Regions from separate parts of the Rhizobium etli CFN 42 genome, predicted to be linked through region 1. Evidence: riboswitches for the same ligand, from Rfam matches in the RefSeq annotation. Region 1 holds a riboswitch; the other holds the start of a gene.
The links. Region 1 has a riboswitch for thiamine pyrophosphate ahead of thiC (phosphomethylpyrimidine synthase ThiC). Riboswitches for the same ligand answer to the same signal wherever they lie in the genome.
Positions count from the first base shown of each region.

Region 2: it holds a riboswitch for thiamine pyrophosphate, as region 1 does, so the genes downstream of both, thiM (hydroxyethylthiazole kinase) here and thiC (phosphomethylpyrimidine synthase ThiC) in region 1, are expected to answer to the same signal.

Region 1 is NC_007763.1:80,732-96,110, forward strand. Features, by position in the region: gene RHE_RS22365 (FGGY-family carbohydrate kinase) at 1-90, opposite strand, end outside; gene RHE_RS22370 (class I fructose-bisphosphate aldolase) at 177-1,019, opposite strand; gene RHE_RS22375 (glycerol-3-phosphate dehydrogenase/oxidase) at 992-2,740, opposite strand; gene RHE_RS22380 (aldo/keto reductase) at 2,752-3,747, opposite strand; gene RHE_RS22385 (sugar-binding transcriptional regulator) at 3,744-4,751, opposite strand; gene RHE_RS22390 (ABC transporter permease) at 4,753-5,742, opposite strand; gene RHE_RS22395 (sugar ABC transporter ATP-binding protein) at 5,765-7,291, opposite strand; gene RHE_RS22400 (substrate-binding domain-containing protein) at 7,350-8,378, opposite strand; gene RHE_RS22405 (thiamine phosphate synthase) at 8,560-9,174, opposite strand; gene RHE_RS22410 (thiazole synthase) at 9,171-9,944, opposite strand; gene thiS (sulfur carrier protein ThiS) at 9,946-10,143, opposite strand; gene thiO (glycine oxidase ThiO) at 10,140-11,123, opposite strand; gene thiC (phosphomethylpyrimidine synthase ThiC) at 11,126-12,958, opposite strand; TPP riboswitch at 13,054-13,185, opposite strand; gene RHE_RS22430 (metallophosphoesterase family protein) at 13,479-14,747, shown strand; gene RHE_RS22435 (AAA family ATPase) at 14,747-15,379, shown strand, end outside.
Region 2 is NC_007765.1:367,500-382,878, forward strand. Features, by position in the region: gene RHE_RS25765 (ABC transporter substrate-binding protein) at 1-1,553, opposite strand, end outside; gene RHE_RS25770 (glycoside hydrolase family 3 N-terminal domain-containing protein) at 1,597-2,619, opposite strand; gene RHE_RS25775 (GNAT family N-acetyltransferase) at 2,644-3,123, opposite strand; gene thiD (bifunctional hydroxymethylpyrimidine kinase/phosphomethylpyrimidine kinase) at 3,328-4,161, opposite strand; gene thiE (thiamine phosphate synthase) at 4,158-4,793, opposite strand; gene thiM (hydroxyethylthiazole kinase) at 4,790-5,593, opposite strand; TPP riboswitch at 5,634-5,730, opposite strand; gene RHE_RS25795 (DUF1349 domain-containing protein) at 5,826-6,410, opposite strand; gene RHE_RS25800 (ABC transporter substrate-binding protein) at 6,637-8,163, shown strand; gene RHE_RS25805 (ABC transporter permease) at 8,243-9,184, shown strand; gene RHE_RS25810 (ABC transporter permease) at 9,184-10,053, shown strand; gene RHE_RS25815 (RidA family protein) at 10,107-10,619, shown strand; gene RHE_RS25820 (aminotransferase class V-fold PLP-dependent enzyme) at 10,691-11,887, shown strand; gene RHE_RS25825 (ABC transporter ATP-binding protein) at 11,905-13,761, shown strand; gene RHE_RS25830 (bifunctional allantoicase/(S)-ureidoglycine aminohydrolase) at 13,817-14,638, shown strand; gene RHE_RS25835 (FadR/GntR family transcriptional regulator) at 14,724-15,379, shown strand, end outside.

The sequences.
Region 1 (15,379 bases):
CGCATAGGCCACTTCCCGGCCGGCGCGGTCGAAGATCACCGCCTTGATGACGGTGTTGCCGGCATCGAGCCCCAACAGATATTCTCCCATTGCGAACCCCTCCCAAGGTTCTGTCATTGCCTACGCAATTCCAAGGACAAACTGCTTCACGCTTTTCCGGGAATTGCTCCAGCCTCTCAGCCTTGACGGTAGATCGCAACGGCTTCTTCGCCGCTCGCATCCTGGTGGATGATCGCCATCAGCCCACGCACGACGGCGCTCGGGTTGGCATGCTGGTAAATGTTGCGGCCATAGACCATGCCCATCGCACCCTGCCGCATCAAGGCAGTGGATTTGGCAAAGACGGCGGCGAGATCCTCCTTGCCGCCGCCGCGCACCAGCACCGGGCATCGCGCCGCCTCGACCACGCGGTGGAAATCCTCCGCATTCGTCGTCGGATCGGCCTTGACGATATCGGCGCCCATTTCGCGCGCAAGCCGCGTCAAGGTGACGATCTTGTCGGCATCACCATCGACCATGTAGCCGCCGCGCTCGGTGACCGGCTGCATGACCAGCGGTTCGATCATGAGCGGCATGCCGTATTTCTCGCAGTCCGCCCGGACGCGCGAAATGTTCTGCACGCACTGGCGGAAGAGATCGGGCTCATCCGGCAGCATGAACAGATTGACCACTACGCAGGCGGCATCCATCTGCAAGGCGCCGACCAGCGGCTCTGCTTCGTTCTGCAGCACCGCCCACATGTCGCGGTGGCGGATGCGGTTATAAGGATTGCCCATGTCGATGCGCATGACGAGCGCCGGCTTGTCCTTGCCGGGCAGATCCTGCAACAGGTCGGCCTGGCCGTAATTCATCTGGATCGCATCCGGTCTCGCATCGACCAGCGCCTTGACGACCGCGGGCATGTTCTCCAGCCCGTCGAGAAAGGACGGCTCGTTGCAGACGCCGTGATCGATCGCCACATCAAGGCAACGGCCGTTGCCGAACAGCCGGTTCATCCGGACCTTGCGGTTGTCTCGCATAATTCACTCCTTCGTTCGTTCCTTGCGGAAAGGGTTGCTTCGGCGACGCCGTGGCGCTCGCGCATGATGGTGAGAAAGCGGATGCGCTCTTCGGCGGCGCGCTCAGCCGACCAGCCTCTTGCGGCGGCCAGCAGGGCGAGCACGGCGTCAGCCATGTCGAGCGAGAGCTCGCCGGAAATTGCCAGTGTCGTGCGACGCAGCAGCAGGTCGTCGAGATGCTCGACGGCTTCGGCGCCGATCAGATACTGGATTTCGCGAAGGCTGTAGCCGGCATGCGGCAGAGGATGGTCGGGGCCTGCCGCGATGAAGCCGGCGACATGCTCCGCATCGGTCCCATAGCGTTCGAAGAGGATCGCAGCGCGATCGATGGAGATGCCCGTCGACGCCGCAAGGTCACGAACCCAGCCGCCGCCGTCCTTGGGGAAGGCACGCCCGCCGCCAAATGCCCTTTCCGCCGTATCGATGCGCCGCGGCCAACCGAGCCGTTCCAGCACCATATCGGCCGCCAGCTCACCGAAGGAGCGGAACGTCGTCCACTTGCCGCCGATCATGCAGAGCACCGGCGGGCCGTCCTCATGGCCTTCAATCACGGTGCAGAAATGATCGCGCGGGATCCGTCCGGTAAAGCTGTCCTTACTGGCGGGCAGCGGGCGCACGCCGGCGAACTGGAAAACAATCTCTTCCGGCCGGATGCCAATGCCGGGCAGCACGAAGGCAAGCGATTGCAGGATATAGTCGCGCTCGTCGGGCTCGCAGCGTACGGTGCCGGGGTCATCAACGCGAATGTCCGTCGAGCCGACCAGCACCTTGCCGAGATAGGGAAAGAGGATGCAGATGCGCCCATCCTCGTTCTCGTAATAGATCATGTGGCCGTCGAGCATGTCGCGGAGCGCGGGATTGTCGATGATGAGGTGCGACCCCTTGGTGCCGCCCATCAGGGGTTCAGGCCGTGTGCCTTCGGAAAACAGCGATCCATTCGCGATGTCGATCCAGCCCCCCGTTGCGTTGACGACCAGCCGCGGCTGGATGCGAAACGTCTCCCCGGCGACGCCGTCGCAGAGCTGAAAGTCCCCCGCCCCAGCCTGCGCAATCGTCGCATAGTTCAAGGCCCGGGCATTCGGACCGGCAGACAGGCCGTCGCGCAGCAATTCGATTCCGATCCGCTCCGGATGGCTCACCCAGGCGTCGTAATAGGTTGCGGAACTGCGGATCCCGGGATTGAGCGCCGGCCATTTTGAGAGCGTCGCCCGGCGTCCGCGGAACTGGTGGCGGGGCATCAGCGCGCGTTTGCGCGTCAGGAAATCGTAGATGGCGAGCCCGGTCTTGATGGCCACGGCGCCGCGGCGGCTCGGACGGCGGGTGAGACCGAGGAAGCGCACGATGCCGTTGGCAAGGCCGGAGAAGATGTCGAAAACAGGCACCGTCGTCGGCAGAGGCGCGACATAATGGGGAGCGTTGCGCAGCAGCCGGTCGCGCTCGAAGAGCGATTCCTGCACAAGGCTGAATTCGCCATTCTCCAGATAGCGCAGGCCGCCATGGACCATGCGCGAGAGGGCAGCACTCGCACCGGAGCAATAGTCACCCTGCTCGACGAGCAGCACGTTCACGCCTTGCAGCGCCAGCTCGCGGAACACGCTGAGCCCGTTGATGCCGCCGCCGAGGACGCAAACGTCCACCTTCGGGCTTTGGCGAAGCCCGTCCATTGTTTCCACACGGTTCATGATGGCTTCCGTTATCCGTCCATGGTGGCCAGCTGCGCCGATATGGCGGTGTCGATGGCCGCGAGATCGGCGGTTGAAAGGCGAAGCGTTCCGGCCCGCGCATTGTCGAGCGCCTGCGCCGGGTTTCGCGCGCCGCAAAGCGCGAAGGTTACGCCGGGCTGCGCCAGCGTCCAAGCGATCACCGTCTGCGCGATGCTGGCGCCGTGGCGCTCCGCGACAGGCCGGATCGCCTGGGCAAAATCCTTGGCCTTGCGGCGGTTGGCGACGGAAAAGCGCGGATTGTCCTTGCGCTGGTCGTCGCCGGAAAACACGCGCTCAGGCCCGATGGCGCCGGAAAGCAGGCCGAGCGCCAGTGAGGAATAGCTGAGCGTCGACACGCCGTTGGCGATGGTGAGCGGTAGCAGGTCCGTCTCGATCTGGCGATCGATCATGCTGAACCGCTCCTGGATCGCATCGAGCGAGCCGGTCTCGATATATTGTTCGAGTTCCGACCGGTTGACGTTGCTGGCGCCGATCGCGCGGATCTTCCCGGCCTGTTTCAGCTCTTCCAGCGCCGCAACGGTCTCCTCGATCGGCGTCGTCGGGTCCTGCCAGTGGGTGATGTAGAGGTCGATATAGTCAGTGCCGAGGCGGCGCAGGCTTTCCTCCACCTCGTGAACGATCGAATCCCGCCCGAGATGGCGGTGCACCGGCTTGCCGTCCTGGTCGAAGAAATGGTTGCCCTTCTGCGTATGCCACACCAGCCCGCATTTGGTGGCGATCACCGCCTTGTCGCGGCGTCCTGCGAGCGCCTTGCCAACAATTTCTTCGGATCGGCCTAGGCCGTAGGCCGGCGCCGTGTCGATGAGGGTGACGCCGGCATCGAGCGAAGCCTGGATCGCGGCGATGGATTGCGCCTCGTCCGTGCCACCCCACATCCAGCCGCCGATCGCCCAGGTGCCGAGGCCGACGGCCGAGGCCTTGACGCCGGAGCGGCCGATTTCACGGGTCAACTGTTCGCCGCTCATGCGGAAAATCCTTCCTCGGATGCGAGTTCAAGAATGCGCGCACCCGCCGCCTCGTCGGTGACGAGCGTATCGAGATGATTGCCGCGCAGGATGCTGAGGATCGGCCCGGCTTTGTTCGGGCCGCTCGCGACGCCGATCTTCGTCGGGATCGAGGCGAATTCCGGCAGCGTCAGCGAAACCAGGGACCGGTTCAAGCTGTAGTCGCAGACGCGGCCGCGATCGTCGAGCAAATGGGCGAGCAGTTCGCAGCTGGCGCCCGAACGCTCGATCGCCGCGCGATCGGTGCTGGAGGAAGGGTGCAGGTCGTAATAGCTCGAATCATCGGTCAGGATCGAGCCGATGCCGACCACCGCCACCTTGGCCTCGCGCGCCCGCCGGAAGACGTCGGCGACGGAGCGCATGTTGATCAGCATCGACCGCTGCTCGGCATCATCGGCAAAGAGCGGCGCATGGATCTGGTAGGAACGCCCGCCAAGCCGGTCGGCCATCAGGGTCGAGACGTGGTTGACGTCGGTATAGTGTTTGCCCTGCACACAGCCGGTGGCCGGGATGACCTCGACATCGAAGCGGCGCGGCGCCTGGAGGCCGGCGACGACGGCGCTGACGCCCTTGCCGCCGGTGATGCAGATCGTGTCGCCATCGGCGATTTCTTCGAGCAGCAGGCGGGCTGCCGCCTCGCCGACCGCCTGCAGCGCGGTCTGCGGATTGTCTGAGACGGTCGGGACCACGACCGCGCGGCTGATGCCGCCGAGCGCCAGAAGCCGCTCCTCCATGTCGACAAGCGGTTCGATCGGCGACTTAATCTTGATTTCGACCAGGCCGAGCTGACGGCCCCGCTTGATGAGGCGGTTGACGGTGGCGTGCGAGATTCCGAGCTGATCGGCGATCTGCGCCTGCGTCAGCCCCTCCAGAAAATGCAGGACGAGCGCCTGGTGCATCTGGCGGGCGATGACGATTTCTTCGCGCGGGGCTGTCGTCCTGGGTTTCAGTTTGGCGATCGGCATGTCAGGCGGCCTTCCGCTTGTGCAGGAAATGGTCGATGGATACGGCGGCAAGCAGGATGCATCCTTTGATCATGTCCTGCCAATAGACGGAAACATTTAGCAGGATCAGCGACGAGGTGACGAGGGAAAGAAGCGCGATGCCGAGAATGGCGCCGAGGATGGTTCCCGAGCCGCCGTTCAGCGAGGCTCCGCCGATCACCGCGGCGGCGATGATGTTCAGCTCCATGCCGACGCCGAACGTGGGCGTCGCCGCCCCGAAGCGGGACATGTAGATGACACCGGCGACGCCGGCGAGCGTCGAGCAGAGCACCGTCACCCAGAACTTCACCTGGTTCGTCTTGATGCCGGAATAGAGCGCCGCCTTTTCATTGCTGCCGGTGTAGAACACCTTGCGGAAGGCGGTCGCCCGGCGCAGCAGGAAATCGAACAGCATGACGACGGCGACGAAGATCAGGATGACATAGGGAATGCCGTAGAACGTGCCCTGCCCCACCGCCTTGAAGCCGGCCGGCAGCGTGAAGAGCGAGAGCGGCGTGCCCTTGGTGATGATGAGGCAGAGACCGCGCACGATCACCATGCCCGCCAGCGACGTAATGAAGTGGTTGAGCCCGACGACGGTCACGAAGAAACCCATGATGGCGCCGATGGCGCTGCTGGCAAGAATGCCGGCAAGCGAGGCCGTCCACGGATCGAGCCCGGCGAGAAAGAGCGAGCCCGAAAGCACCATTGCGAAGCAGACGACGGAGCCGACCGCAAGATCGATGCCGCCGACGATGAGCAGGATCGTCATGCCGACGACGACGATGCCCTCCACGGAAAAGCTCATCAGCATGGCGCGGAAATTGCCGAGCGTCAGGAAGTGCGGCGAGGCGAAGCTCATGACGATGCCGAGCGCCAGGATGATCGCGATCAGCCCCGCCTCGCGCATCGTGGCGATGCGTTTGAAGGACGACGTCCTGGGCAGGCCTGCCGCCATCGTGTCGATTGCCATTTCCCTCTCTCCCATGTTCTCTTCACGCGGCATGGTCTGCCGCCCTTGCGCTGCCCATGCCGGAGGCAAGGCGGATCACGGCCTCCTCCGACATCTCGTCGGCACTGAGCTCTCCCGCGATGCGCCCTTCGCGGACGACCAGCAGACGGTCTGAAAGGCCGAGAAGCTCCGGCATTTCCGACGAGATGACGATGATGCCGATGCCCGCGCTTGCTAGCTCGCGCAGCACGCGGTGGATCTCCGCCTTCGCGCCGACATCGATGCCGCGCGTGGGCTCGTCCATCAGGATGACTTTCGGCTTTACCGCGAGCTGCTTGGCGATCGCCACCTTCTGCTGGTTGCCGCCGGAAAGCGATTTCACCGGCGCCTCGATGCCGCTCATGCGCACGGCCAACCGCCGGGCGAAGTCGTCCGCCAGCGCGGCCTCCGCGCGGCCGTTCAGCAGGCCGACCGCATTGGTGAGCGCCTTCAGATCCAGCACCGATATGTTCTGCGCGATGGACATTTCAAGAAAGATGCCCGACCCCTTGCGGTCCTCGGACAGGTAGACGATGCCGGCTTTCACCGCATCCGAATAGGCGCGGATCGGTTGGGCCGCGCCGTGCAGGCGCACCGTGCCTGCCGTGCGCGGCCGCAATCCGCAGATGCCTTCGGCGATTTCCGTGCGGCCGGAGCCGATGAGGCCGCCGATGCCGAGGATCTCGCCCTTGCGCAGGCCGAAGGTGACGTCGTGAAAACGCGCCCCGTCACTGATGCCGTCGACCTCGAGAATGATCCCGCCTGACCTTTCGTCGGCACCGAGCTTGTCGGGATAGAGCTGCGTGATCTCGCGGCCGACCATGCGGCGCACCACGTCATCCGGCGTCAGGTCGGCAAGGCGATCGGTGCAAACGTAGCGGCCGTCACGGAACACGGTAACCCGGTCGCAGAGGCTGAAGATTTCCGCCATGCGGTGGCTGATATAGATGATCGAAATGCCGTTCGCCTTGAGATCGCGGATGATCGAGAAGAGCTGTTGCGCCTCGGTCTCGGTCAGGGCAGCCGTCGGTTCGTCGAGGATCAGCACGCGGCAGTCGAGCGTCAGCGCCTTGGCGATCTCGACGAGCTGCTGGCTTGATATCGGCAGGTCGGCGACCCTACGGCGGACATCGATTGCGGCAAGCCGGTTCATCACCGCCTGGGCATCGCGCTCCAGCCTGCGATAGTTCATGAGCGGCGCCCGACGGCGATTGGTCGCCGCCATGAACATGTTTTCGGCAACCGTGGCATCGGGGCAGAGTGCGATTTCCTGGTGCACCAGGCCGATGCCGAGATACTGGGCGGCGGCGGGAGAGGAAATGCGCACAGCCTTGCCGTCGACACGGATTTCGCCTTCGGTCGGCTGCAGCACGCCGGCGATGATGTTCATCAGCGTCGACTTGCCGGCGCCATTCTCGCCGCAAAGCGCATGGACTTCACCGCGCTCTAGGGTGAAGTCGACATCCCTCAACGCCTTCACCGCCCCGAAATGCTTGGTGACGCCATGAATGGTGAGCACGGGCTCCGCCATATCTCCCCTCCCTCTCAATCTCGGCCATCCGCACCGAACGGATGGCCCTTTCGGGGTCTTATTCCTCGATGCCCTTGGTGCCGCGATGCTTCAGGTACTTGTCCCAGTAGAAGTCATCGGCATTTGCGGCGGTCACGATGGAGAGGCCGTTGTCGACGACCGGGATGCTCATCGGGTTGAAGCCCGAGCGTTTGGCGTCGTTCATCGGGTCGATCAGTTCCGGGTGCTTGGCAAGCCACAGCAGCATGAAGCCCATGTAACCCTGCATGCCCTGGTTGGGGTTGATCGAGCCGAAGACTTCGCCGGCCTTGATCATGTCGAGGATGTTGGCATTGACGTCGGCGCACATGACGAGGACCTTGCCGCCGGTTTCCTTGTTGGCCTGCGCCGCGCCGATCGCGGAGTTCGCTTCCGGCATGAAGACCGCCCCAAGGTTCGGGTTGGCCTGGATGAGGCTGGAAAGACCCTGATAGGCCCTGGTCGGATCCTGGTTGGACGCGGCGCGGCCGACGAGCTTCATATTCGGCCACTTCTCTTCCATGCGGGCGATAAAGGCGGCGATGCGCTTGTCGTGGTTGTCTTGGCCGGGGTTTTCCAGAACGGCATATTCGCCCTTGCCGCCCATCTTCTCGGCGATCGCGTCGGCGGCATAGGTGCCTTCGCGAGTATTGTCCGAGGTGATGAAGGAGACGCGCTTGGACAGCGGTGAGTCGGCGGCGAAGGTGACGACTGCCGTGCCTTGGTCGATGGCGCGGTTGATCGGCTCGATGAACGGGTCGGAGTTCATCGGGTGAACGAGAATGCCGGCCGGCTTTTGCGCCAGCGCCTGGTCGAAGGTGGCGATCTGCTTATTGACGTCATATTCCGGCGTGCCGGTATATTCCGTTTCGCAACCGAGTTGTTGCCCCGCCTGCTTGAACATCTCGTAAACCGGGAACCAATATTCGACCCCCGAAACCATGACGTTCATGACGTATTTTTCGCCCGGCTTGCAGCGGAACGGGTTTTCCGTCCCCGCGCTTGCGGCGCCGGCGATAAACGTTGCAGCAAAAACCGCCATCGCGGTCGTGGTGAGTAAAGTGCGCAAGAGTCCTCCTTGAGGCCGAAGCCTCTCCCAAAAGCCCGAGGGCGCCGAAAGGCGCCGCTGATCACATTGAAGTCCGGACTGCCTCCTCGACGTCCGGTATGGGCAGCTAAGCCTAAAGCTCGAGGTCTGTCAATATAATTCACGTATTGAAATATATTTCACAGGGGCGCGGTGCGGCGTCTTACCCGACAGATCGCCAAGGCGCGGTCGCCGCCAGCCACTGTCGGGTGCGGGCCTCCGGATCCGGGTTGCGGGTGATATCAGTGACTACGGCAGCGCTATCGGCGCCGTTTTCCAATACCAGCGGCGCCCGTTCGGCGGTGATCCCGCCAATGGCAACGAGCGGCATGGGTCCGACACGCCGCCGCCAGTCCGCAAGGCGTTCGACGCCTTGCGGCGCCCATTTCATTTCCTTGAGGATCGTGGGCCAGACCGGCCCAAGGGCAACATAGTCCGGCGCGGCGGCCAGCGCGGTTTCTAGTTCTGATGGATCGTGCGTGGAAAGGCCGAGCTTCAGGCCGGCGCGGCGAATGGCAGCCAGATCGGCAGCCATCAGGTCTTCCTGCCCGAGATGAATGAAATCGCATCCCTCGTCGATCGCCAGCCTCCAGTAATCGTTGATGATCAATTGGCAGGCCGCTGCCGCGCAGGCGGCTTTCGCACGCCGGATCTCCTCGCGAAGCACTGGCTCCGGCCGGTCCTTGATGCGCAGCTGGACGAGTTTGACGCCGAGCGGCACGAGACGCTCGACCCAGTCGGCGCTGTCGACAATGAGATAGAAGGGATCGAGCCTCATGAAAAGACAGCCTTTCCGATGACGGGAGTGGAAGGAACGGCCATATCGCGCGGCTCCAACGGCACGGCGCTATGCGCAATGCGGCCGGCATCGATGGCAAGCGCGAAGGCCTCGGCCATGGCGGCGGGATCACCAGCGCCGGCAACGGCGGTGTTGAGAAGTACGGCATCATAGCCGTATTCCATGACAGCGGCGGCGTGAGACGGGCGGCCGACGCCGGCATCGACGATGAGCGGCACATCCGGAAAATGTGCTCGGAATGCCCGTAGCGCCATCGGGTTTACCGGTCCCATCGCGGAGCCGATCGGCGCACACCAAGGCATCAGAACGCGGCAACCGGCATCCAGCAGCTTTTCGGCGACGACAAGATCGTCGGTCGTATAGGGGAAGACCTGAAAGCCCTCGCCCGACAGAATGCGGGCCGCCTCGACAAGTCCGAATACGTCGGGCTGCAGCGTATCGTGATGACCGATCACCTCGAGCTTGATCCAGTCGGTGCGGAAGACGTCGCGCGCCAACTTTGCCGTCAGCACCGCCTCCTGTACGCTGTGGCATCCGGCCGTATTCGGCAACACGCGCACGCCAAGCTCGCGAATCAGCTCGAAGAAGGCGCCGCCCGCCTTGCCGCCGGCCGCCTCGCGCCGCAGCGAGACGGTGACGATCTCCGTCTTCGCGCGTCTCACGGCTTCTGCAAGGACAGCGGGAGACGGATAGCGTGCGGTGCCAAGCAGCAGCCTTGAGCCAACTTCAACATCGTAAAGTTTCAGCATCTCAGCCTCCTTGCATGGGTGAGAGAATTTCAATGCGGTCGCGTTCGCCGAGCCGGAAATCGGCGCGGTCCTCGCGGTGCACCAGTTCACCGTTCACCGCAGTTGCGATCCAGCTGCCTTCGTAGTCCAACGCGAGAAGCAGATCTGCAAGCGTCGCGGCTGCGACCTCCTGTTCCTCGCCATTGATGATGAAGGTCATGAGGCCCTCCTTTCCGGTTGTCCCTGTTCTGTAAGAAGACGACGCGCGACCTCGCCGGCCATGGCCGGCGCCAGTAGAAAGCCGTGGCGGTAGAGGCCGTTGACATGGAGGGTGCGTCCCTCCTGTGTCACACGCGGCAGATTGTCGGGATAAGCGGGCCGCACGCCTGCGCCGGTTTCCGTCACCCGTGCCTCCCCGAAGGCAGGATGCATCGCATAGGCGGCATTCAGCAACTCCATCAGCGAACGGGCGGTAATCGGGCCGCCATCATCGCTTTCGATCATCGTTGCCCCGACCATGAAGCGGTTTTTGTCGCGCGGTACGATGTAGATCGGGTGGCGCGGATGCAGCAGGCGGACAGGACGGGAGAGGCTGACTTCGGTTGTTTCGACGCAGAGCATCTCGCCTCGAACGCCGCGCAGTCCGGGCAGCCGGCCTATCTGGGCGGCACCCGTGCAGTCGACCACCCGGTCATGATCAACGTCCGATTCGCCGACGACGCCCAACGTCAGTCGCATTCGGGCATCCTCAAGTCCTGCGGCCAGTGCCGCGAGCGCCTGCCGCGGATCGAGATGCGCTTCCTGCCGGAAGAACAGCGCCCTGCGGAAACGGCCAGCGAGATCCGGTTCGAGGGCTGCGATTGCCACCTCGTCCAGCCATTCCCATCCGCTTGTGCGGCGGGAAAAGCGGTCGAGTTCTCCGGTATCGCGTCCGCCCGCCACGACAAGTGTTCCCCGGCGATGGACGTGGCCCGGCAATGCCGCTTCCCACCAGTCCGCGGCAAGGCGACCGAGCGTCAGCACCGGTTCTTCCGCGCTTTCCCGCTCGCACCACGGCGCCAGCATGCCGCCGGCAAAGCCGGAGGCCCCGGCGCCGACCGTGCCGGCCCGCTCCGCAAGGGTGACGCGGAAGCCGTGGCGGTACAGCTGCCAGGCCACGGTGAGGCCGGCAACGCCGGCCCCGTTGACGAGAATGCGCATCGTCATTCTCCGGCAGGCGTTTTCGCGACCTCTGCGACCGGCATGTAGAGATCGCCGCCATCGCGGTATTTGGCTGCCATGGCTTCCAATCCCTCCTTCTGGGCTTCGGCGCGAATGTCATGGGAGATTCGCATGGAGCAGAATTTCGGGCCGCACATCGAACAGAAATGCGCCACCTTATGCGCCTCCTTCGGCAGGGTCTCGTCGTGAAAGGAACGCGCCGTGTCCGGGTCGAGGGAGAGGTTGAACTGATCCTCCCAACGGAATTCGAAACGCGCCCGCGAGAGCGCATCATCGCGGATGCGCGCGGCCGGATGGCCCTTGGCGAGATCAGCGGCATGGGCGGCGATCTTGTAGGTGATGACACCGGTCTTGACGTCGCTGCGGTCGGGCAGCCCCAGATGCTCCTTCGGCGTGACATAGCAGAGCATCGCCGTGCCGAACCAGCCGATCATGGCGGCACCGATGCCGGAGGTGATGTGGTCATAGCCCGGTGCGATGTCGGTCGTCAGCGGTCCGAGCGTATAGAAGGGCGCTTCGCCGCAGACCTCGAGCTGCTTGTCCATATTCTCTTTGATCTTGTGCATCGGCACGTGGCCGGGACCTTCGATCATCACCTGGCAATCCTTCGCCCAGGCGATCTTGGTCAATTCGCCAAGCGTTTCAAGTTCGGCAAATTGCGCTGCATCATTGGCATCCGCAATCGAACCCGGACGCAAACCGTCGCCGAGCGAGAAGGAGACGTCATAGGCACGGCAGATGTCGCAGATTTCCTCGAAATGCTCGTAGAGGAAGCTTTCCTTGTGGTGATGCAGACACCACTTGGCCATGATCGAGCCGCCGCGTGAGACGATGCCGGTGACGCGATTGACCGTGAGCGGTATGTAGGCCAGCCGCACGCCGGCATGGATGGTGAAATAATCGACGCCCTGCTCGGCCTGTTCGATCAGCGTGTCCCGATAGACTTCCCATGTCAGATCTTCGGCAATGCCGTTGACCTTCTCGAGCGCCTGGTAAAGAGGCACGGTGCCGATCGGAACCGGCGAATTGCGAATGATCCATTCGCGGATATTGTGAATGTTGCGGCCGGTGGAAAGGTCCATGACCGTATCGGCGCCCCAGCGGATCGCCCAGACCATCTTCTCCACTTCCTCCGCCATCGACGAGGTGACCGCCGAATTGCCGATATTGGCGTTGATCTTCACAAGGAAGTTCCTGCCGATGATCATCGGTTCGGATTCCGGATGATTGATATTGGCGGGGATGATCGCCCTACCCTCGGCGACTTCGCGCCGCACGAATTCGGGCGTCACGAAATCCGGAACATGCGCGCCGAAGCTCTCGCCGTCGCGCGCGAGTGCCTCCTTCGCTGCCTGTCGGCCGAGGTTTTCGCGAATTGCGATGAACTCCATTTCCGGCGTGACGATGCCTGCCCGCGCATAGGCGAGCTGGGTGACGGCACGGCCGGCTTTTGCTTTCAGCGGCGTGTTGCGAACGGGAAATTCCGGCGTCAGCCGCTCGCCGGTGGCAAAACCATTGTCTTCAGGTTTGACGATGCGGCCGTCATAGGATTCGACATCACCGCGGGCCTTGATCCAGCTCTCGCGCAAACGTGGCAGCCCGGCGTCGATGGAGATCACATGGGCCGGATCGGTATAAGGGCCGGAGGAATCATAGACCGTTACCGGCGGCTCGCCGGAGGTCGGGTGAAGGCTGATTTCGCGCATCGGCACGCGCAGGTCCGGATAGAGGGTTCCGGGTTTTACGATCTTGGTCGAGGCCGGAAGCGAGCCGGTGGTGACGACGGGAGTAAGCTGGGGCGCGACAATATTCATGGATGAGGCTCCAAGGTTTGACGTTTGGAGACCCAGTTCCAGTGTTGGAATGATGAAAAGACGCCTTGCGCGACAAAGCGAAAATCCGCCCAACAGCCGCAGCGTCCGCACCGTCCCTACGCCAGTATGAACTGGATCAGGTTCAACGGGTCACCGCGCCACAACAGGCAAAGCCGTATTGTTCAGCAGAATCTCAGCCCCTTGCCGGGGCACCCCTGGTGAATGGTCGCCATCAAAGACCGGAGCGGCGCTTGTGTCAAGAAGCCCTTTTGCGTTCCAAGGCAGTGGCTGTCGCTGCTAGTCGCCGATCGGTTTGGGCAGCAGGGTGCGCCGGCGGCCGTACCGGCCCCGGTCGAGCAACATTGATTGTGGATGGGCCGGCTTTACCGGCCCATTTCGCTCGCGCCCCTTGGACGCGTGCTCCATATTCTCTCGCTCAAGGCCAGGTGACAGCGACCGCGCGTTCATCGGTCCGACGGCACCGGCTCCTCATCCTGTCGCAACGCGATTTTCTGCATTCATGGCTTATCGTTTCGTCCACACTGCCGATCTCCATCTCGACTCTCCGCTTCGGTCGCTGGCGCTTCGCAACGCCGAGCTGGCCGATCTCGTGAGTGACGCCAGCCGGCAGGCGCTGATCGCGATCGTCGACCTTTGCCTCGAAGAGCAGGTCGATGCGCTGGTCATCGCCGGCGATCTCTATGACGGCGAACAGACGTCGATGAAGACGGCGCGCTTTCTGGCAAGCCAGCTGGAACGGCTGCACCGGGCGGGGATCTGCGTCTTCAAGATCCGCGGCAATCACGATGCGATGTCGAAGATCGCCAAGGAGCTGGTGATGCCCGATACGGTAAAGGTCTTCGGCGGCCACGCCGAGACCGTGGAGGCGACGAAGGGCAGCCTTTCGATCGCGATCCACGGCCTGAGCTTCGCCAAGCCGCAAGCGCCCGACCCGCTTCTGCCGAAATTCAAGTCGCCGGTCGCGGGTGCCGTCAATATCGGCATCATGCATACGAGCCTTGCCGGATCGGCCGGCCATGACGTCTATGCGCCCTGCAACGTGCTCGACCTTCACGCCTCGGGATTCGACTACTGGGCGCTCGGGCATCTTCATCAGCGCAGCCAGTATCCCGGCACGGCAACGATCATCATGCCCGGCATGCCGCAAGGCCGCGACATCAACGAGTCGGGCGTCAAGACCGTATCGCTGGTGACCGTGGCGGACGACCGGACCGTGACGGTCGACGAGCGGCGAACCAGCATCGCGCAGTTCGAGCGCGTCAATGTCGACCTTACGGGTGTCGATGATTGGCGTGAGGCGGCCGTGGTGGTCGAGGCGGCGCTGATGGCGCAGCGCGACCGCACGGCTTCGCCGCATCTTGTCGCACGCCTCAGGCTTTCCGGCCGCACGCCGCTCTCCTGGCAGCTGCGGCGCGATGTTGACCTCATGCAGGCGGAAGCCGAGCGGCGCGGCGACGTGATCGGCCGCACCTGGATCGAGAAGCTGGAACTCGCCTTCGAAGCGCCCTCGATCCCCGCAGACGCGTCCGCCGCCGATCCCGTCGTCGAACTTGGCGCGCTGATGCGCGACGAGGTCATCGCCCGCAGCGGGTTTCGCGACGATGTCAGGGAGATGGTCCGGGACCTGCTCGCCGATTTGCCGCCCGAGAGCCGGGCATTTGCCGGGAATGACGAGACAGGTTTCGAACGCTTCATCGACGGCCTTCTCGCCGACGGCGCCGAGGATATCGCCGCCCGGATGAAGGTTGCGGAGCGGGGAGACAGCTGATGCGCCTGCGCCGTCTCGACCTCATCCGTTATGGCAAGTTCACCGACCACTCGATCGATTTCGGCGCGGCCCGTCAGGGGTCGCCGGACCTGCACATCGTCTATGGCCTCAACGAAGCGGGCAAGTCGACCACCTTCGCCGCCTATCTCGATTTGCTCTACGGCATAGGCGAGCGCAGCACCTACAATTTCCTGCATCCCTACAACACGATGAAGGTCGGTGCGCGGCTGGAATTCGGTGGCGCGGACCACGAGCTGGCGCGGCTCAAATTGCGGACCGGCAGCCTCGTCGATGATCGGGGACAGGCTGTGAACGAGGCGCTGCTCGCGGGCGCGCTCGGGGGCGTCGGCCGCGAGGCCTATCGCACCATGTTCTCGCTCGACGACCAGTCGCTCAAGGAAGGCGGCAACGCTATCCTCCAAAGCAAGGGCGAGCTCGGCGAGCTGCTGTTCTCGGCAAGCTCGGGTCTTGCCGGCCTGAGCCGTTCGCTGGCGACGGCCGTCGACGAAGCCAATGGGATCTACAGGAAGCGGTCGTCGAGCACGAAGGTTGCGGAACTCAAACGCTCGCTCGAAGCGCTGAAGGCCGAGCGCAATGCCATCGACACGCTGGCCTCCACCTATTCGGGCCTG
Region 2 (15,379 bases), on a different replicon from region 1:
CAGCCGGTGAAACGCTTGGTGTTGTACTGGTACCAGTTCGGATTGTTGAACACCGGAATGACAGGCATGTTTTCGGCGACGATGCGCTGCGCCTTGTTCATCGCGTCCTTCTGCTGGGCGAGGTCGGCGGTATGGGTGAATTCGACGACGAGCTTCTCGACATCGGGGTTGAACCAGCGCTGCGCGGTGAAGCGGGTCTTGCCCTTGTCCGAGGCACTGAAGGCGCGCTTGTAGGGATAATAGGGCGAGGCCGAGGCAGGCAGGCTGTTGATCGCCGCATCGAAGCTGCCGTTGATGAGGTTGCCTGTCCAGACGGCTTCCTCCGGCGTTTCGATCTTGGCGTCGATGCCGACCGCCTGCATGCCTTCGACGGCGATGTTGACGGTGTCGACCCAGTCCGTCCAGGAATTCGGAACGATGATCGAGAAGGCGATCTTGCTGCCGTCCGGATTGTCGCGGAAGCCGTCGCCGTCCTTGTCCTTGTAGCCCGCCTCGTCGAGCAGCGCCTTGGCGGCGTCGGCGTCATAGGTGGCGAACTTGCCGAAGTCGGCCTTGACGGACGGATCCGCCCAGCTCTTGTAAAGCTCGCCCATCAGGCCCGGGTCTTCGTTCAGTGTCGGATAGCCGTAGCCGGCGACGTCGATCATCGCCTTGCGATCGAGCGCCATCGACACGGCGCGGCGGAATTTAACGTCGTTGAAGGCCTTCTTGTTATTCTCGTTCGCGGTTTCCAAGTTGAACAGGAAGGCGACCATGCTGCTCGGCGAATACCAGTAGTGGAAATGCGCCGGATCCTTCGAGACATAGACATTGTCGATATCGGGAATGAAGGAGACGCCCCAATCGAGCGTGCCGTCGGCCGTTGCCGTCAGGATCTGGTTGTTGTCGGCGAGCTGCGGGAAGCGAATGCAATCGACCTTCAGGTGGGCGTTGTCCCAATAGTTCGGGTTGCGGCACTGATCGTAGGTCTGGCCGGTGAAACGCGGAACCTCGGTCAAGGGGCCGCTGCCGACCGGGTTCTCGTTGGCGAAGGTGACCGGATCGGCGACGTCCTTCCAGACATGTTCGGGAACGATCGGCAGCTGCGAGATCTGCTCGGCGGCAAGCGAGCTCGGATTGGCGAGCGTGAAGCGCACGGTCTGGGCGTCGACGGCTTTGACGTCGGTAACGAACGTCCAAATGCTGACGAAGTCGAGCGCCGGGAATTTCTTCAAGTAGGCATAGGTGAAGGTGACGTCGGCTGAGGTCAGCGGCTTGCCGTCCGACCATTTCAGGTCGGGGCGCAGCTTGAACTCGATGCTCTTCAGGTCGTCGGACAGCTTGAAGCTTTCGGCCAGGCGATAGACCGGCTTGTTGCTGTCGAAGCGATTAAAAATAACAAGCGGCTCATAGATGAAGTCGAGCGTCGACTGGCGCGCCGAGGTTTGGTTGAACGGGTTGAAGTTGCGAACCCAGGTCGTCGCCGGTTCGATATTGGCCGTCAGGATCGTCTGCGCCATGGCAGAGCTCGAAAGCAGCGTCAGCGTGGCGACGGCAAGAAGATATTTTTTCATGTTTTATTCCCCTTCTTTTATACGGTGAGAGATGGCGCGCCGGTCAGGAGGCCAACGCGCTTGCAAATATGTCTTCGACCTCGGCATGGGCGGACCGATAGTCGATCTTGAGATTGCCGAGGCGGGCCTTGCCGGCGGCGATCCGCTGCAGTGCGGCGTCGGTCAACGGGCGCGCCGCCTTGGCGGCTGCTTCGCTTTCCCTGATGTCGCCATGGCTATGGAGCGCGATGTCGAAGCCGGCGTCGAGCACATGTTTGACGCGTTCCGGCAGGGACCCGGAAAGCGATTCCATGAAGATGCAGTCGGAGATCAGCACGCCCTCGTAACCCAAGTCCTTGCGGATGAGGTCGTGCATGATCGGGGAGACGGAGGCCGGCAATTCCCTGTCGTAGGCCGAATAGACGACGTGGGCGACCATCGCCCAAGGCGTGTCCTTCAGCGCGACGAAGGGTTTGAAATCGGTAGCGATGAGCGTCTCGCGGCTGGCATCGACGACCGGACGTTCTTTGTGGGAGTCGAGCGTCGCGCGGCCATGCCCAGGGATATGCTTCATCACAGGCATATTGCCGGTCTCCAGCAGGCCGTCGACCACCTCGCGGCCGAGGGCGGCAATGACATCGGGATCGGATCCGAAGGAGCGGGCGCCGATAACCGCGCTCGTTGTCTCGAAGACGAGGTCGAGAACGGGCGAGCAGCCGCTGGAAAGGCCGAGTTCCGTCATCATCGCGGCCATTGCCTGGGAGGAAAGGCGCAATGCTTTTTTGCCGAGCTCGAAATCGCGGCGCGCCAGTTCGGCGAACTGGCCGAAGCTGCGGAAGAGCGGCCAGGGGCCCGCATCGAGGTGCTGGACGCGCCCGCCCTCCTGGTCGGTGAAGACCGGGGCGTCGTCGCGGCCGACGGCTTCACGGAAGCGTGCGATCAGCCGCTTGGTCTGCTCCGGCTCGCGCTGATTGCGCCGGCCGACGAAGAGGCCGAGCGGATTGGTCTCGCGAAACATCGCGAATTCATCATCCGAAAGAACCGGATTGGGAAGGCCAACAAAAAGGGCGAGCGGGGTCGAGGGCAAGTCTAGTGCTCCGGGATCAGATGGTCATTTCGGCATGCTTCTCAGCATGCCTTCGTAAATGCCCTTGTCGGGGGCCTGGATGGTGATTGCGCCTGCGGTCCTGGCGTAAAAATCGACCGGACCGGCATCGCCGATGAAGGCATAGGCATGGCCGAGCGTCTTCATCGTCTCAAGACAGGCGGAAAACAGCGCGAGCCCGATGCCCTTGCCGCGCGCTTGCGGGTCAACGCCGGTCGGGCCGAAGAAGCCGCGCGCCGTCGTGTCGTAGCAGGCAAAGCCTTGGAGCGTTCCGCCTTCGACGGCGATCAGGCAGGCGACGGGCTGGCGGGAGAAGGCGACCGAAATCTCGCTTGCCCAGTTCTCGCTGAAGTGTTCGCGAACCCAGTTCACGACGAGATGCAGTTCCGGGGGGAGGGCCGGGCGGATGGCGGCGCCGACGCTGTCGGCTCTCTGTTTCAGCTCGGCGAATTTCGCGGAATACAGGCTCACAAGCAGGTCCGGCACCCGACATTCCTCCTGTGATTCCGTTATTACGGAATATATACCCCTATTATGTCATAGACTTGGCGATCTTGCCGAGCTTGTCAACAGGGATTTTCGATCGGCAGCCGCTTTGGCTACGCTCTCAATGCAGGGTAGTTGGCACAAGCGAAAACGGCCCGGGGAGATCCGGGCCGTTCGATGGGAGCTGTTTGTCGATTTGAGTGCTTATGCACCGTCTTTCCAGAGTGCATGAAAATGCTGCACCGGACCGTGGCCTGAGCCGACGGTGAGATTTCCGGCCGCTTCGACCGCGCCGGCGAGGTAATCCTTGGCGAGGGCGACCGCCTCTTGCGCCGGGACGCCCTTGGCAAGTTCAGCAGCCAGCGCGCTCGACAGCGTGCAGCCGGTGCCGTGCGTGTTCTTGGTAGGCACCCGCTGGGCTTCGAACCAGTGCAGACCGTCGGCGGCGGCCAGCACGTCGGGGCTCTCGTCGCTGTCGAGATGGCCGCCCTTGACCAGCACGGCGGCCGGGCCGAGCGCGCGCAGCTGTTCGGCCTGCGCCGCCATTTCTGCCCGGCTCGTCGCGACCGGCTGGTGCAGCAGCGCGGCGGCCTCCGGCAGGTTCGGCGTCAAAACCGTGGCAAGCGGCAGCAGCCGGAGGGTCAGCGCGTCGACCGCTTCGGGTGCGAGCAGGGCGGCTCCGCCTTTGGCGATCATGACGGGATCGAGGACCACAGGGATGCTGCGCCCGTTGCCCTCGGCTGTGGCCAGAGCTCTAGAAAGTGCGGCTGCAACGGCTTCGGCGATCTCGGCATTGGCGATCATGCCGATCTTGATGGCATCGACGCGCACATCGGCAAACACGGCATCGATCTGCTCGGCGACGAATGGAGGCGGCACTAGATGCACGCCGGTGACGCCTTGCGTATTCTGCGCCGTCAGTGCGGTCAGCACCGCCATGCCGTAGACACCGCGGGCGGAAAAGGCCTTGAGATCGGCCTGGATGCCGGCGCCGCCTGAGGGATCGGAGCCGGCGATGGAGAGGACGTTGCGGATCATGCCGGGACCTTTCGGATTTCTGCGGCGATGCGGCGGGTGGCGGCTTCCGGATCCGGCGTGCCGCAGATGGCGGAGACGACGGCAAGCCCCTTGGCGCCGGCGGCAAAGACTTCGGCCACATGCTCCGCCTTCAGCCCACCGATGGCGACGGACGGCACCGGCGAGAGCTGCACCAGCCTGGCGAGGCCGTCAAAGCCGATCGGCTGCTTGTGGTCGGCCTTGGTCGGTGTCGCAAACACCGGGCCGACGCCGGTATAATCGACGAGATCGGGATCGACGGCAGCGGCGAGCGCCTCGGTCTCGACCGAGAGGCCGAGGATCATTTCGGGGCCGATCAGCTCCCGCGCCGTGCGCGCATCCATGTCCTCCTGGCCGATATGCAACCCGTCGGCGCCGATGGCGATCGCCGCCTCGACATCGTCATTGACGATGAGGCGGGCGCCGGTGCCACCGAGCGCCTGTTTCAAGGCGCGGCCGGTCTGGATCATCTCCGAAGTGCCGGCTCTTTTGTCGCGCAGCTGCACCATCGTTGCGCCGCCGGTAACGGCAAGACGCGCGGTCTCGACCATGCCGATCTGGGCGCAGAGATTCGGATCGAGCACGAGATAGAGCGAAAGGTCGAAAGCCTTCATGCGAGCGATACTCTCGCCCTGGCATCCAGCGCTTCGCCGTCGAGCGCAGCCAGCGCATCGAGGAAGCGCCAGGCGAATGAGCCGGGGCCGGCCGCGCCGAGTGCGGCATCCTCGCCGGCGACGGCAAAGGTTGCGAGTGCCGCGACCGTCGCCCCGAACAGATCTTCGGGCGCTGTGGCGGCAAAGGCGCCAATCAGGCAGGTGAGCGAGCAGCCGAGCGCGGTGACCTCAGGCATCAGCACCGATCCTCCCTTGATGCGCACCGCTCTCTCGCCATCGGTCACGAAATCGACGGCGCCGGTGACGGCGACGATGGCCTGCTGCCGCTCCGCGAGCCGCCGGGCCGAATCCTCCGCCTGCTCAACCGGATCGCGGCTGTCGACGCCCTGGCCGCGGCTCTCCCCGCCGGCAAGCGCGATGATCTCGGAAGCATTGCCGCGGATGATCGTCGGCTTGAGCGCCAGCAGATCGGCGACCGCCTGGCGACGGAAGGTGGTCGCATAATGGGCGACCGGATCGAGCACCCAGGGTTTGCCGGCTGAGGCCGCCGCCTTCGCCGCCGCCTGCATACCGTCGATCCACTGCGTCGAAAGCGTGCCGATATTGACAGTCAGCGCGCTCGCGATGCCGGCGAATTCGCCGGCCTCCTCTGGTGCATGCACCATGGCGGGCGAAGCGCCCGATGCCAGCAGGACATTGGCCGCGATGTTCATGGCGACATAATTGGTGATGCAGTGGACGAGCGGCGGCTTTTCGCGCATCGCGTCCAGCATGGCTCCCGAAGTTTTTTTGCTCTGCATAGCGCCCTTTCAGGCGGGGCAGGCGCGGGGCGCGTCGACGGCGATGCCCCGAGCGACTCCCTCCGCCGGCATTATCCGGTTCAGGTTCGAAGGGTGCTTCTCAGCCCGTCTGTCGACGAACGCCCCTGTCTCTCATCGCGCTCTTTTTCGCAGAGAAGGACGCGGCTGTCATCCCGAAAATGACGTTTCGCCTGCCTTCCGACAAAGCTGGTTGAAGGGATCACAGCGTTCCTCAACTTAAATCATGCAGATCCGTCGTAATCGCTGCCCCGATTGAAAACTCCGAAAACTGCACTGTCAATCCGCTGCGTTCCGGCGTGCAGGCGGTCGGCCCGACCTCATATCTGTCGGCAATCGGGAAGGGCGCTAACCGCAGCAGCGGCCAGCGGCTGCCGTCGCTGGAGGCCTGAATGCGTAGCGCGCCGGCTGCGACGGTAACGCGGATGTGGAAATCCTCAAGTTCCTTGAAGGGCTGCGAAACGGACCAGTCGGACTTGCCGTCGGTGACGACGGTGCTGAGGAAGGCTTCGCCGTCGGTGAATTCGACGCCCGTCTTGACCCAGCGTTTTTCGTCGAGGCGCACCATCAAGCCGGCCTGGTCGTAGAGGGTGCGGAACTCGCCTTGCACGCGGATCTGGGCGGTGAAGCTATCGGCGGTGGGGAAGGCGAGGAAGTGGCCGCTGTCGCGGGTGAAGCCGTAATAGGTCTCCCGCCAGAAATCGGTCTTCTCGCCTGTCGTCAGCGTCAGACCGGTTGCGTCGGCGTGCCAGCTTGTCGGTTCGTTCAGCCATTTTCCGTCGTTGAAATCGATGTCCATTCCATCCTCGCTTTATTGAAGCCGCGGGCGCTGCCGATTCTTCGCGCCCGCATAATGCGCGTGCTTCGCGAAGGCGGCCAGCCGCCCGCGGTTCGGCGGTGTTGGCCGTCGAGACCCTCGTCTCACGACATAATCCGTGGGCTTCCGCTTGACACGATTACTTCATCTCTTATTCTGTTACAAAAATATGAATTACATAATTGTGGAACCTAACGGGAGCCCTCATATGAAAACGCTTGTCGCATTCCTGCTCGGCACCGCGCTCGTCGCTCTGCCTTCGACCCTGTTTGCCCAGGAAAAGGGCGGCGTCATCAATGTCGCGACGATCGGCGAGCCGCCGACGCTTGATCCGATGTCGTCAACGGCCGATCTCGTCGGCATCGTTACCCAGCATATTTTCGAAACGCTCTACACCTTCGACAAGAGCTGGAATGTCACACCTCTTCTGGCCGAAAGCCTGCCCGAGGTCAGCGACGACGGCAAAACCTATACGATCAAGCTCAGGACCGGCATCAAGTTCCACGACAATAGCGACATGACGTCCGAAGATGTCGTCGCCTCGCTGAACCGCTGGATGAAGATCGCCTCGCGCGGCAAGCAGGTGGCGGGCTTCATCGACAAGATCACGGCTGCCGATCCCGCGACCGTCACCATCACGCTGAAGCAGCCCTATGCGCCGCTGACCTCGCTGCTCGCCTTCAACAATTCGGCGGCGATCATCATTCCTGCCGAAAAACAGGACGAGCCGATGAAGGAGTTCATCGGCACTGGCCCCTACATGCTGAAGGAGCGCAAGGCCGACCAATACATCCAGCTCGTCCGCTTCGACGGCTACAAGTCCCCCGAAGGCGACAGCAACGGGTATGGCGGCGCCCGCCATCAATATCTCGATGAGATCCGCTTCGTGCCGGTGCCGGATCCGAACACCCGCGTCGAGGCCGCTATCTCCGGCCAGTATGATTATGTCGATTCGATCCCGGTCGAATCCTACGACAAGCTGAAGGACTCGACGGCCTCGCAGCCGGTCATGCTGAAGCCCTTCGGCTATCCTGTTTTCGTCTTCAACACGAAGGAAGGTGTTGCCGGAAATGTCGAGGTTCGGAAGGCCATCCGCCAGGCGCTCAGCATGGAAGACATGCTGGCCGCCGCCTTCGGCAGCAAGGATTTCTATGCACTTGACGGCGCCATCTACCCGAAAAGCTTCTCCTGGTCGACCGATGCAGGTGTCGAAGGCGCCTATAATGTCGCCGATCCGGAAGGGGCGGCGGCCGCCGCCAAGAAGGCCGGTTATAATGGCGAGCCGATCCGCATCCTGACCAGCCGCCAGTACGAATTCCACTACAAGATGGCGCAGGTGGCCGCCGAATATCTGAAGCTTGCCGGCTTCACCGTCGATATGCAGGTGGTGGACTGGGCGACGCTGACGCAGCGCCGCACCGATCCGAAGCTCTGGGATATCTACATCACCCACAGCCCCTTCCTGCCGGAGCCGGCCTTGATCGGCTCGCTCTCGACCAGCTCGCCCGGCTGGTGGGACACGCCGGCCCGCAAGGCTGCCGTCGATGCCTTCACCTCTGAAGTCGATCCGAAGAAGCGGGTGGCGCTCTGGGCCGATGTCCAGAAGGCTGTCTATGCCGATGCGCCCTTCATGAAGATCGGTGATTTCAACGCCGTTTCGGCGAAATCGGTTAAGCTCGAAGGCGTCGATCCGGCCCCGTGGCCGTATTTCTGGAACGCTTCGATCAAGAAGTAAGCATCGCCGCCGGTGCCGGCCCTCCGGGTTCGGCGCCCGCTTTTCTGCCGCATTTGCAAGGGCTTGAAGGCCAGCATTGATGATCCGCTACATCCTCCAGCGCCTGTTCGGCATGATCGTCGTGATGTTTCTCGTCGTCACGATCGTCTTCGTCATCGTGCGCGTGACGCCGGGCGATCCGGCCGCCGTCATGCTCGGGCCGGATGCAACGCCGCAGGATATTGCCGATCTCAGAAGCAGGCTCGGCCTCGATCAGTCGCTCGGCCTGCAATATCTCTATTATATCGGCCAGCTGCTGAAGGGCGATCTCGGCCAGTCGATCTTCCTCAACATGCCGGTCACTTCGGCGCTGCTCGACCGCGCCGAGCCGACCTTCTTCCTGACGCTGTTTTCACTTGCCATCGCCAGCCTCATTGCGCTGCCGATCGGCATCTATGCCGCCTATCGGCGCGGCTCCTTCGTCGATCAGGCGGCAACGACGCTCGCGATGTTTGCCGCCAGCATTCCGAGCTTCTGGCTCGGCCTCATCCTGATGCAGTTCTTCGCCGTCAGGCTCAACCTCTTCCCGGTCTCGGGCTATGCCGGGCCGGGCTCGACCTTCGCCGACCGTATGTATCATCTGACGCTGCCGGCCTTTGCGCTCGGCATCGTCTCCTCGGCGCTGATCCTGCGTTTCACCCGCGCCTCGATGCTCGACGTGCTAGGCGATGATTATATCCGCACGGCGCGCGCCAAGGGGCTGGTCGAGCGCAAGGTCATCCTCAAGCACGCGCTGAAGAATGCGCTGATCCCGATCCTGACGGTGCTCGGCCTGACGGCGGCGGTGCTGATTTCGGGCGCCGTCGTCACCGAGACCGTCTTCGGCCTGCCGGGCGTCGGCAATCTCGTCGTTTCGGCCGTGCTGCGCCGCGATTATCCCGTCATCCAGGGGGCGCTGCTCGTCATCGCCGCCCTCTACGTGCTGATCAATTTTGCGATCGACATGCTCTATCTGCTGGTCGATCCGAGGGTGCGCTACTGATGGCCGATATCGCAATCAAGCCCGCCGAGAGAGAGGGCAGCAAATTCCTCCGCCGCCTGCTGAAGCGCAAGACGGTGGCCTTCGGCCTGCTGATCCTGGCGATCTTCGTGCTGCTGGCGGTTTTCGCGCCTATCGTCGCGCCCTATTCACCGTCCAAGCTTTCGATCGTTAACCGGCTGAAACCGCCGAGTGGCACCTTCTTCTTCGGCACCGACGAGTTCGGCCGCGACGTCTTCTCGCGGACGATCTTTGCCGGCCGCCTGTCGCTGCTGGTCGGGGCGGCGGTCGTCAGCCTGTCTGCGGTGATCGGCGTGACGCTCGGCCTGCTCGCCGGCTTTTTCCAGAAGCTCGACACGCCGACCGCCCGGCTGATCGATGCGATGATGGCGTTCCCCGATATTCTGCTGGCGATAGCCCTCGTCGCCGCCCTCGGCCCGTCGCTGACCACTGTCATCATCGCGCTGTCGATCGTCTATTCCCCGCGCCTTGCCCGCATCGTCCGCGCGTCGACGCTGGTTATTCGCGAATTGCCCTATGTTGAGGCGGCCAAGGCGCTCGGCATTTCCACCTTCCACATCATGACCCGGCATGTGCTGCGCAATCTGCTGTCGCCGATCCTGGTGCAGGCCACCTTCCTCTTCGCCAGCGCCATGCTGGCTGAAGCCGGCCTCTCCTTCCTCGGCCTCGGCGTCAGCCCGGAGATCCCGACCTGGGGAACGATGATCGCCGCCGGCCGGCAATATATCGGCCAGGCCGACTGGATGACGCTGTTTCCCGGTGTGGCGATCATTCTCTCGGTGCTGTCGCTGCAGATGGTCGGCGACGGCCTGAGAGACATGCTCGACCCAAGACTTCGCAAGGACCTTTAATCCGCCGACCTAAATCGGCCAATCCGAAACCAAATTCGCCAATCCAAATTCGCATGACAGGAGTTTGCGTGAATCAATTTCCCAACGCCGCCGGCAAGGTCGAGAATTCGCCTTACCAACGGTTAGCCGCCCTCGGAATCAAGCTGCCGCCGCCGCCGCCGCCGATCGCCAATTTCGTGACGCATGTGGTGGAGGGTAATATGCTCTATCTCTCCGGCCAAGGCCCGCGCGAGGCAGACGGCTTCCTGCATGCAGGCAAAGTCGGCGCCGGCGTCGGTGTCGACGAGGCCTATCGACATGCGCGGTTGACCGGCATCAACCTGCTCGCCGTCATGCAGGAGGCGCTGGGCGATCTCACCCGCGTTAAGCGGGTGGTCAAGCTGCTCGGCATGGTCAATGCCGTGCCTGAGTTCGAGGATCATCCGAGCGTCATCAACGGCTGCTCGGATCTGCTGATCGCGGTCTTCGGCGCGGCCGGCGAACATGCCCGCTCGGCCGTCGGCTTCGGTTCGCTGCCGGGCAACATCACCGTCGAAATCGAGGCCATCGTCGCCTTGAATGGCTGACGAGAGCTTGCATATTTGGAGCAGCGTTTATCCCACGGCCCGTTCCTCGCCCCAGACTTCCGGAGACCTTCATGCCCAATGATATCAGACCTTCGCTCGGCCTTCGCCCCGTCATCAACGTATCCGGCACGATGACCAGCCTCGGCGCCTCGATCGTCGTGCCGGAGGCGATCGAGGCGATGGCAGCGATCCTGCCGCATTTCGTCGAGATCAACGACCTGCAGCGCAAGGCCAGCAGCGTCATCGCCCGGCTGACCGGCGGAGAAGCGGGCTTCGTCACCGCCTCCTGCTCAGCCGGCATTTCGCTGGCGGTCGCCGGCGCCATCACCGGCGACAATCTGCTGGCGATCGAGAAGCTGCCGGACGTCGTGCCCGAGAAGAACGAGGTGTTGGTGCAGATGGGCCATGTGGTGAGCTACGGCGCGCCGGTCGATCAGGCGATCCGGCTTGCCGGCGGCAAGGTGGTGCTTGTGGGGCAGGCGACCTCGACGCATCGTTTCCACATGGAAAAGGCGATCACCGAGAAGACTGCCGCCGCCGTCTATGTCGTCTCCCACCATGTCGTCGATTACGGCCTGCTGAACCTGAAGGAATTCATCGAGATCGCCCATGCGAGGGGCGTGCCTGTGATCGTCGATGCGGCCTCGGAATACGATCTGAAGATTTTCCTCGAGCAGGAGGCCGATATCGCCCTCTATTCCGGCCACAAGTTCCTCGGCGGCCCGACCTCGGGCATCCTCGCCGGCCGCAAGGAACTGGTGCGCAACGCCTTCCTGCAGAATATGGGCATCGGCCGCGGCATGAAGGTCGGCAAGGAAAGCATTTTTGGCGTCATGGCCGCACTCGAAGCCTGGGAGCGCCGCGACCATGCCGGCATCCGCGAACGCGAGACCGGCTACCTCAATCTGTGGAAACGCACACTCGACGGCCGCCCCGGCATCACCGCATTGATCGAGCCCGACCCGACCAACAATCCGCTCGACCGGCTGCGCCTGATCGTCGATCCCGAGCAGGCCCATATCACCGCCTGGGATCTCGCCGATGCGCTGGCGAAGGGCAGCCCGCCGATCATCGTGCGCGATCACGAGGTCGAACATCGCTATTTCTATCTCGACCCGTGCAACCTGCATCCGGGCCAGGAGGTCATCGTCGCAAACCGCCTGGCCGAGGAACTCGACAAGGCGCGCGCTTCCAACGAGATCATCGCAACCCCGATCGAAAACCGCAGCCGCCACCGCTTCGACGGCTTGCTGCGCTGGCCGGATTGATCCTTAGGAGGAGCCGCATGGGCAGCGTCCAAGCACAATCGATCGAGACCGCCATCCCCGTCCTTTCCGTCGAGGGGCTGACGACGTCCTTTCTAGTCGATGGCGCCTGGAAGCCCGTTGTCCGCGACGTCTCCTTCACCGTAGCGCCCGGCGAAACCGTGGCGATCGTCGGCGAATCCGGCTCGGGCAAGAGCGTCACGTCGCTGTCGATCATGCGGCTGCTACAGGCGGAGGTGAGCCGCATCGAGGGCCGCGTCATGCTCGGCGGCCGCGATCTCCTGGCCTTGCCGGAACATGCCATGCGGCAGGTGCGCGGCAATGAGGTGGCGATGATCTTCCAGGAGCCGATGACATCGCTCAATCCGCTCTTCACCATCGGCGACCAGATTTCCGAAGCGCTGCTCTGCCATTCCGATATGAGCCGGGCCGAGGCCAGGGCTGAGACGACCAGGCTCCTGGAAAAGGTCCGGATCCCCTCCGCCGCCTCGCGTTTCGATGAATATCCGCATCGTTTTTCCGGCGGCATGCGCCAGCGGGTGATGATCGCCATGGCGCTCGCCAGCCGGCCGAAGCTCCTGATCGCCGACGAGCCGACGACGGCGCTCGACGTGACGATCCAGGGCCAGATCCTCGATCTCATCAAAATGCTGCAGGAAGAGGAGGGGACCTCCGTTTTTTTCATCACCCATGACATGGGCGTCGTCGCCGAGATCGCCGACAGGACGGTGGTGATGTATCGCGGCGAACAGGTCGAAAGCGGCGCCACCGCCGATATCTTCCACCGCGGCAGACATCCCTACACACGGGCGCTGCTGTCGGCCGTGCCGGTGCTCGGCTCGATGCAGGGCCGGCAGAGGCCGCTGCGTTTTCCCGTGGTCAACACGGCGACGGGCGAATCGGACGTCCCCGCCGAGGCAGCCGATACGGTGGCAGTGACGCCCGTCCTGGAGGTGAAGAACCTCACCAAGCGCTTCGACATCCACTCCGGCCTGTTCGGCCGGCTGACGAGCCGCGTGCACGCGGTCGAAAACGTCTCTTTCGATCTCCATGCCGGCGAGACGTTGTCGCTCGTCGGTGAATCCGGCTGCGGCAAATCGACGACAGGGCGGGCGATCATGCGCCTGATCGAGCCGCAGGCCGGTTCGGTGCTCGTCGAGGGCAGGGAGGTGCTCGGCCTCGACAGGAAGGAGCTGCGCGAAATGCGCAAATCCGTGCAGATGATTTTCCAGGATCCCTTCGCCAGCCTCAATCCGCGCATGACGGTGGGTGCTGCGATCGCCGAACCCTATCTCGAGCACAGGATGGGCAATGCGAAACAGGCAAAGGAGGTCGTCGCCGATCTCTTGGTGAAGGTTGGCCTCTCCCCGGATATGGCGGCGCGCTACCCGCATGAATTTTCCGGCGGCCAGCGCCAGCGCATCTGCATCGCCCGGGCGCTCGCCCTGCAACCGAAGGTCATCGTTGCCGACGAAAGCGTTTCGGCGCTCGACGTCTCGATCAAGGCGCAGGTCATCAACCTGATGCTCGACCTGCAGCAGAGCCTCAACCTCGCCTTCCTGTTCATCTCCCATGACATGGCGGTGGTCGAGCGTGTCAGCCACCGCGTGGCGGTGATGTATCTCGGCGAGATCGTCGAGATCGGCCCGCGCGCCGCCATCTTCGAAAATCCGCAGCACCCTTATACGAAGAAACTCATCGCCGCCGTGCCGGTGCCCGATCCCGACCGCCGCCACGAAAAGCGCATGGTGGCGAACGACGAGATCAAGAGCCCGATGCGCCCGATCGACTATGCCCCTCCGAAAGCCTCCTATCGCGAGGTCGGGCCGGGCCATCTGGTTATGGCCGATCGCTCCTCCGGACTGGGAGTTGCCTAACGGATCAGCGGCGCATAAAGCAGATGCAGAGACAAATGCTTGGAAAGCCGCGCCGATGAACAAGACAGAGTATTTTTCCACGCTCGGCGGTCTGCCGCCGCAGAGCCAGCTGCTTTCGGGCCGGGCCGTTTTCACCACGGCTTACGCGGTCATCCCCCGCGGTGTCATGAGCGATATTGTCACGAGCCTCCTTCCGCATTGGACGGGAACGCGGGCATGGGTTCTCTCCCGGCCGCTTTCGGGCTTCTCCGAGACCTTCTCGCAATATGTCATGGAAGTTCAGCCGGGCGGCGGAAGCGATCGGCCGGAACCCGACAAGCGGGCCGAAGCGGTGCTGTTTGTCGTCGAAGGCGGCATGACGGTCGAGCTCGAAGGCGTCAGCCATGCGCTGCGCGCCGGCTCCTTTGTTTACATTCCGGCGGGTTCGGCCTGGCGCCTCACAAATGATGGTTCGGCTCCTGCCATCTTCCACTGGGTCCGAAAGGCGTTTCAGGAGGTCGAGGGGCTGGAGCCGCCGCCGGCGATCGTCAGCCATGAGGACGACCATCCGATCCGCGCCATGCCCGACACCGACGGACGCTGGGGTACGACCCGCTTCATCGATCCGGCAGACGTGCGCTACGACATGCACGTCAACATCGTGACCCTGGAGCCGGGCGCGGTGATCCCCTTCATGGAAACCCATGTCATGGAGCATGGTCTCTACGTGCTGGAAGGCAAGGCCGTCTACCGCCTGAACCAGGATTGGGTCGAGGTCGAAGCCGGCGACTTCATGTGGCTGCGCGCCTTCTGCCCGCAGGCCTGCTACGCCGGCGGCCCCGGCCGCTTCCGCTACCTGCTCTACAAGGACGTCAACCGCCATATGAAGCTCTGGTAGGCCCCGCGTCGGCATGCTGCCGGCGCGTCTGCGCGCACCTGTCCGGTTGCTTGACAGCTCTCTCGATTGCCCGCATCGTCCCTCGATGCAGGATATGGATTCATGGCTGTCAGAGAAGAAAGAGATAGGCCGGAGAAACGCTGCCGAAGCGGTCTTCGAAGATATCCGCACGGCCATTGTCAGTCGGAAACTGGCGCTCGGAACCCGTCTTCCCGCGGAGGTGCAGCTCGCCGAACATTACGGCATCAGCCGGCCGATCGTGCGCGAGGCGCTCCGCTCGTTGCAGACGCTGGGGTTCACGCAAACGAGAACCGGCCGGGGCACTTTCGTCGTTTCGGAAAGCCCGGCGCGGCAGCTCGCTGGTGGCGCCTATTCCGCTCGCGACCTGATGGAGGCGCGCCCCTGCATCGAGATACCGGCGGCGGGCTGGGCGGCATTGCGGCGCTCGAACGAGCAGCTGGCTTCGCTCTCATCCTTGTGCGATCGGATGGATGACGAGGAGGATGTCCAGGCGTGGGTGGGGATGGACGCTGAATTTCATGGAGAGATCGCCGAAGCCTCCGGCAATGCGATCTTCAGGAAAGTCGTCGCCGATGTCCGCGGCGCTCTTTCGACGCAATCGGAATTGGTGGAGCATGTTCGCGGAAGGCGTAAAGCCTCCAACGCCGAGCACCGCCGGATTCTGGAGGCGATCGCCGCAGGCGGCGAGGCGGATGCACGCGCCGCCATGGCGGAACACCT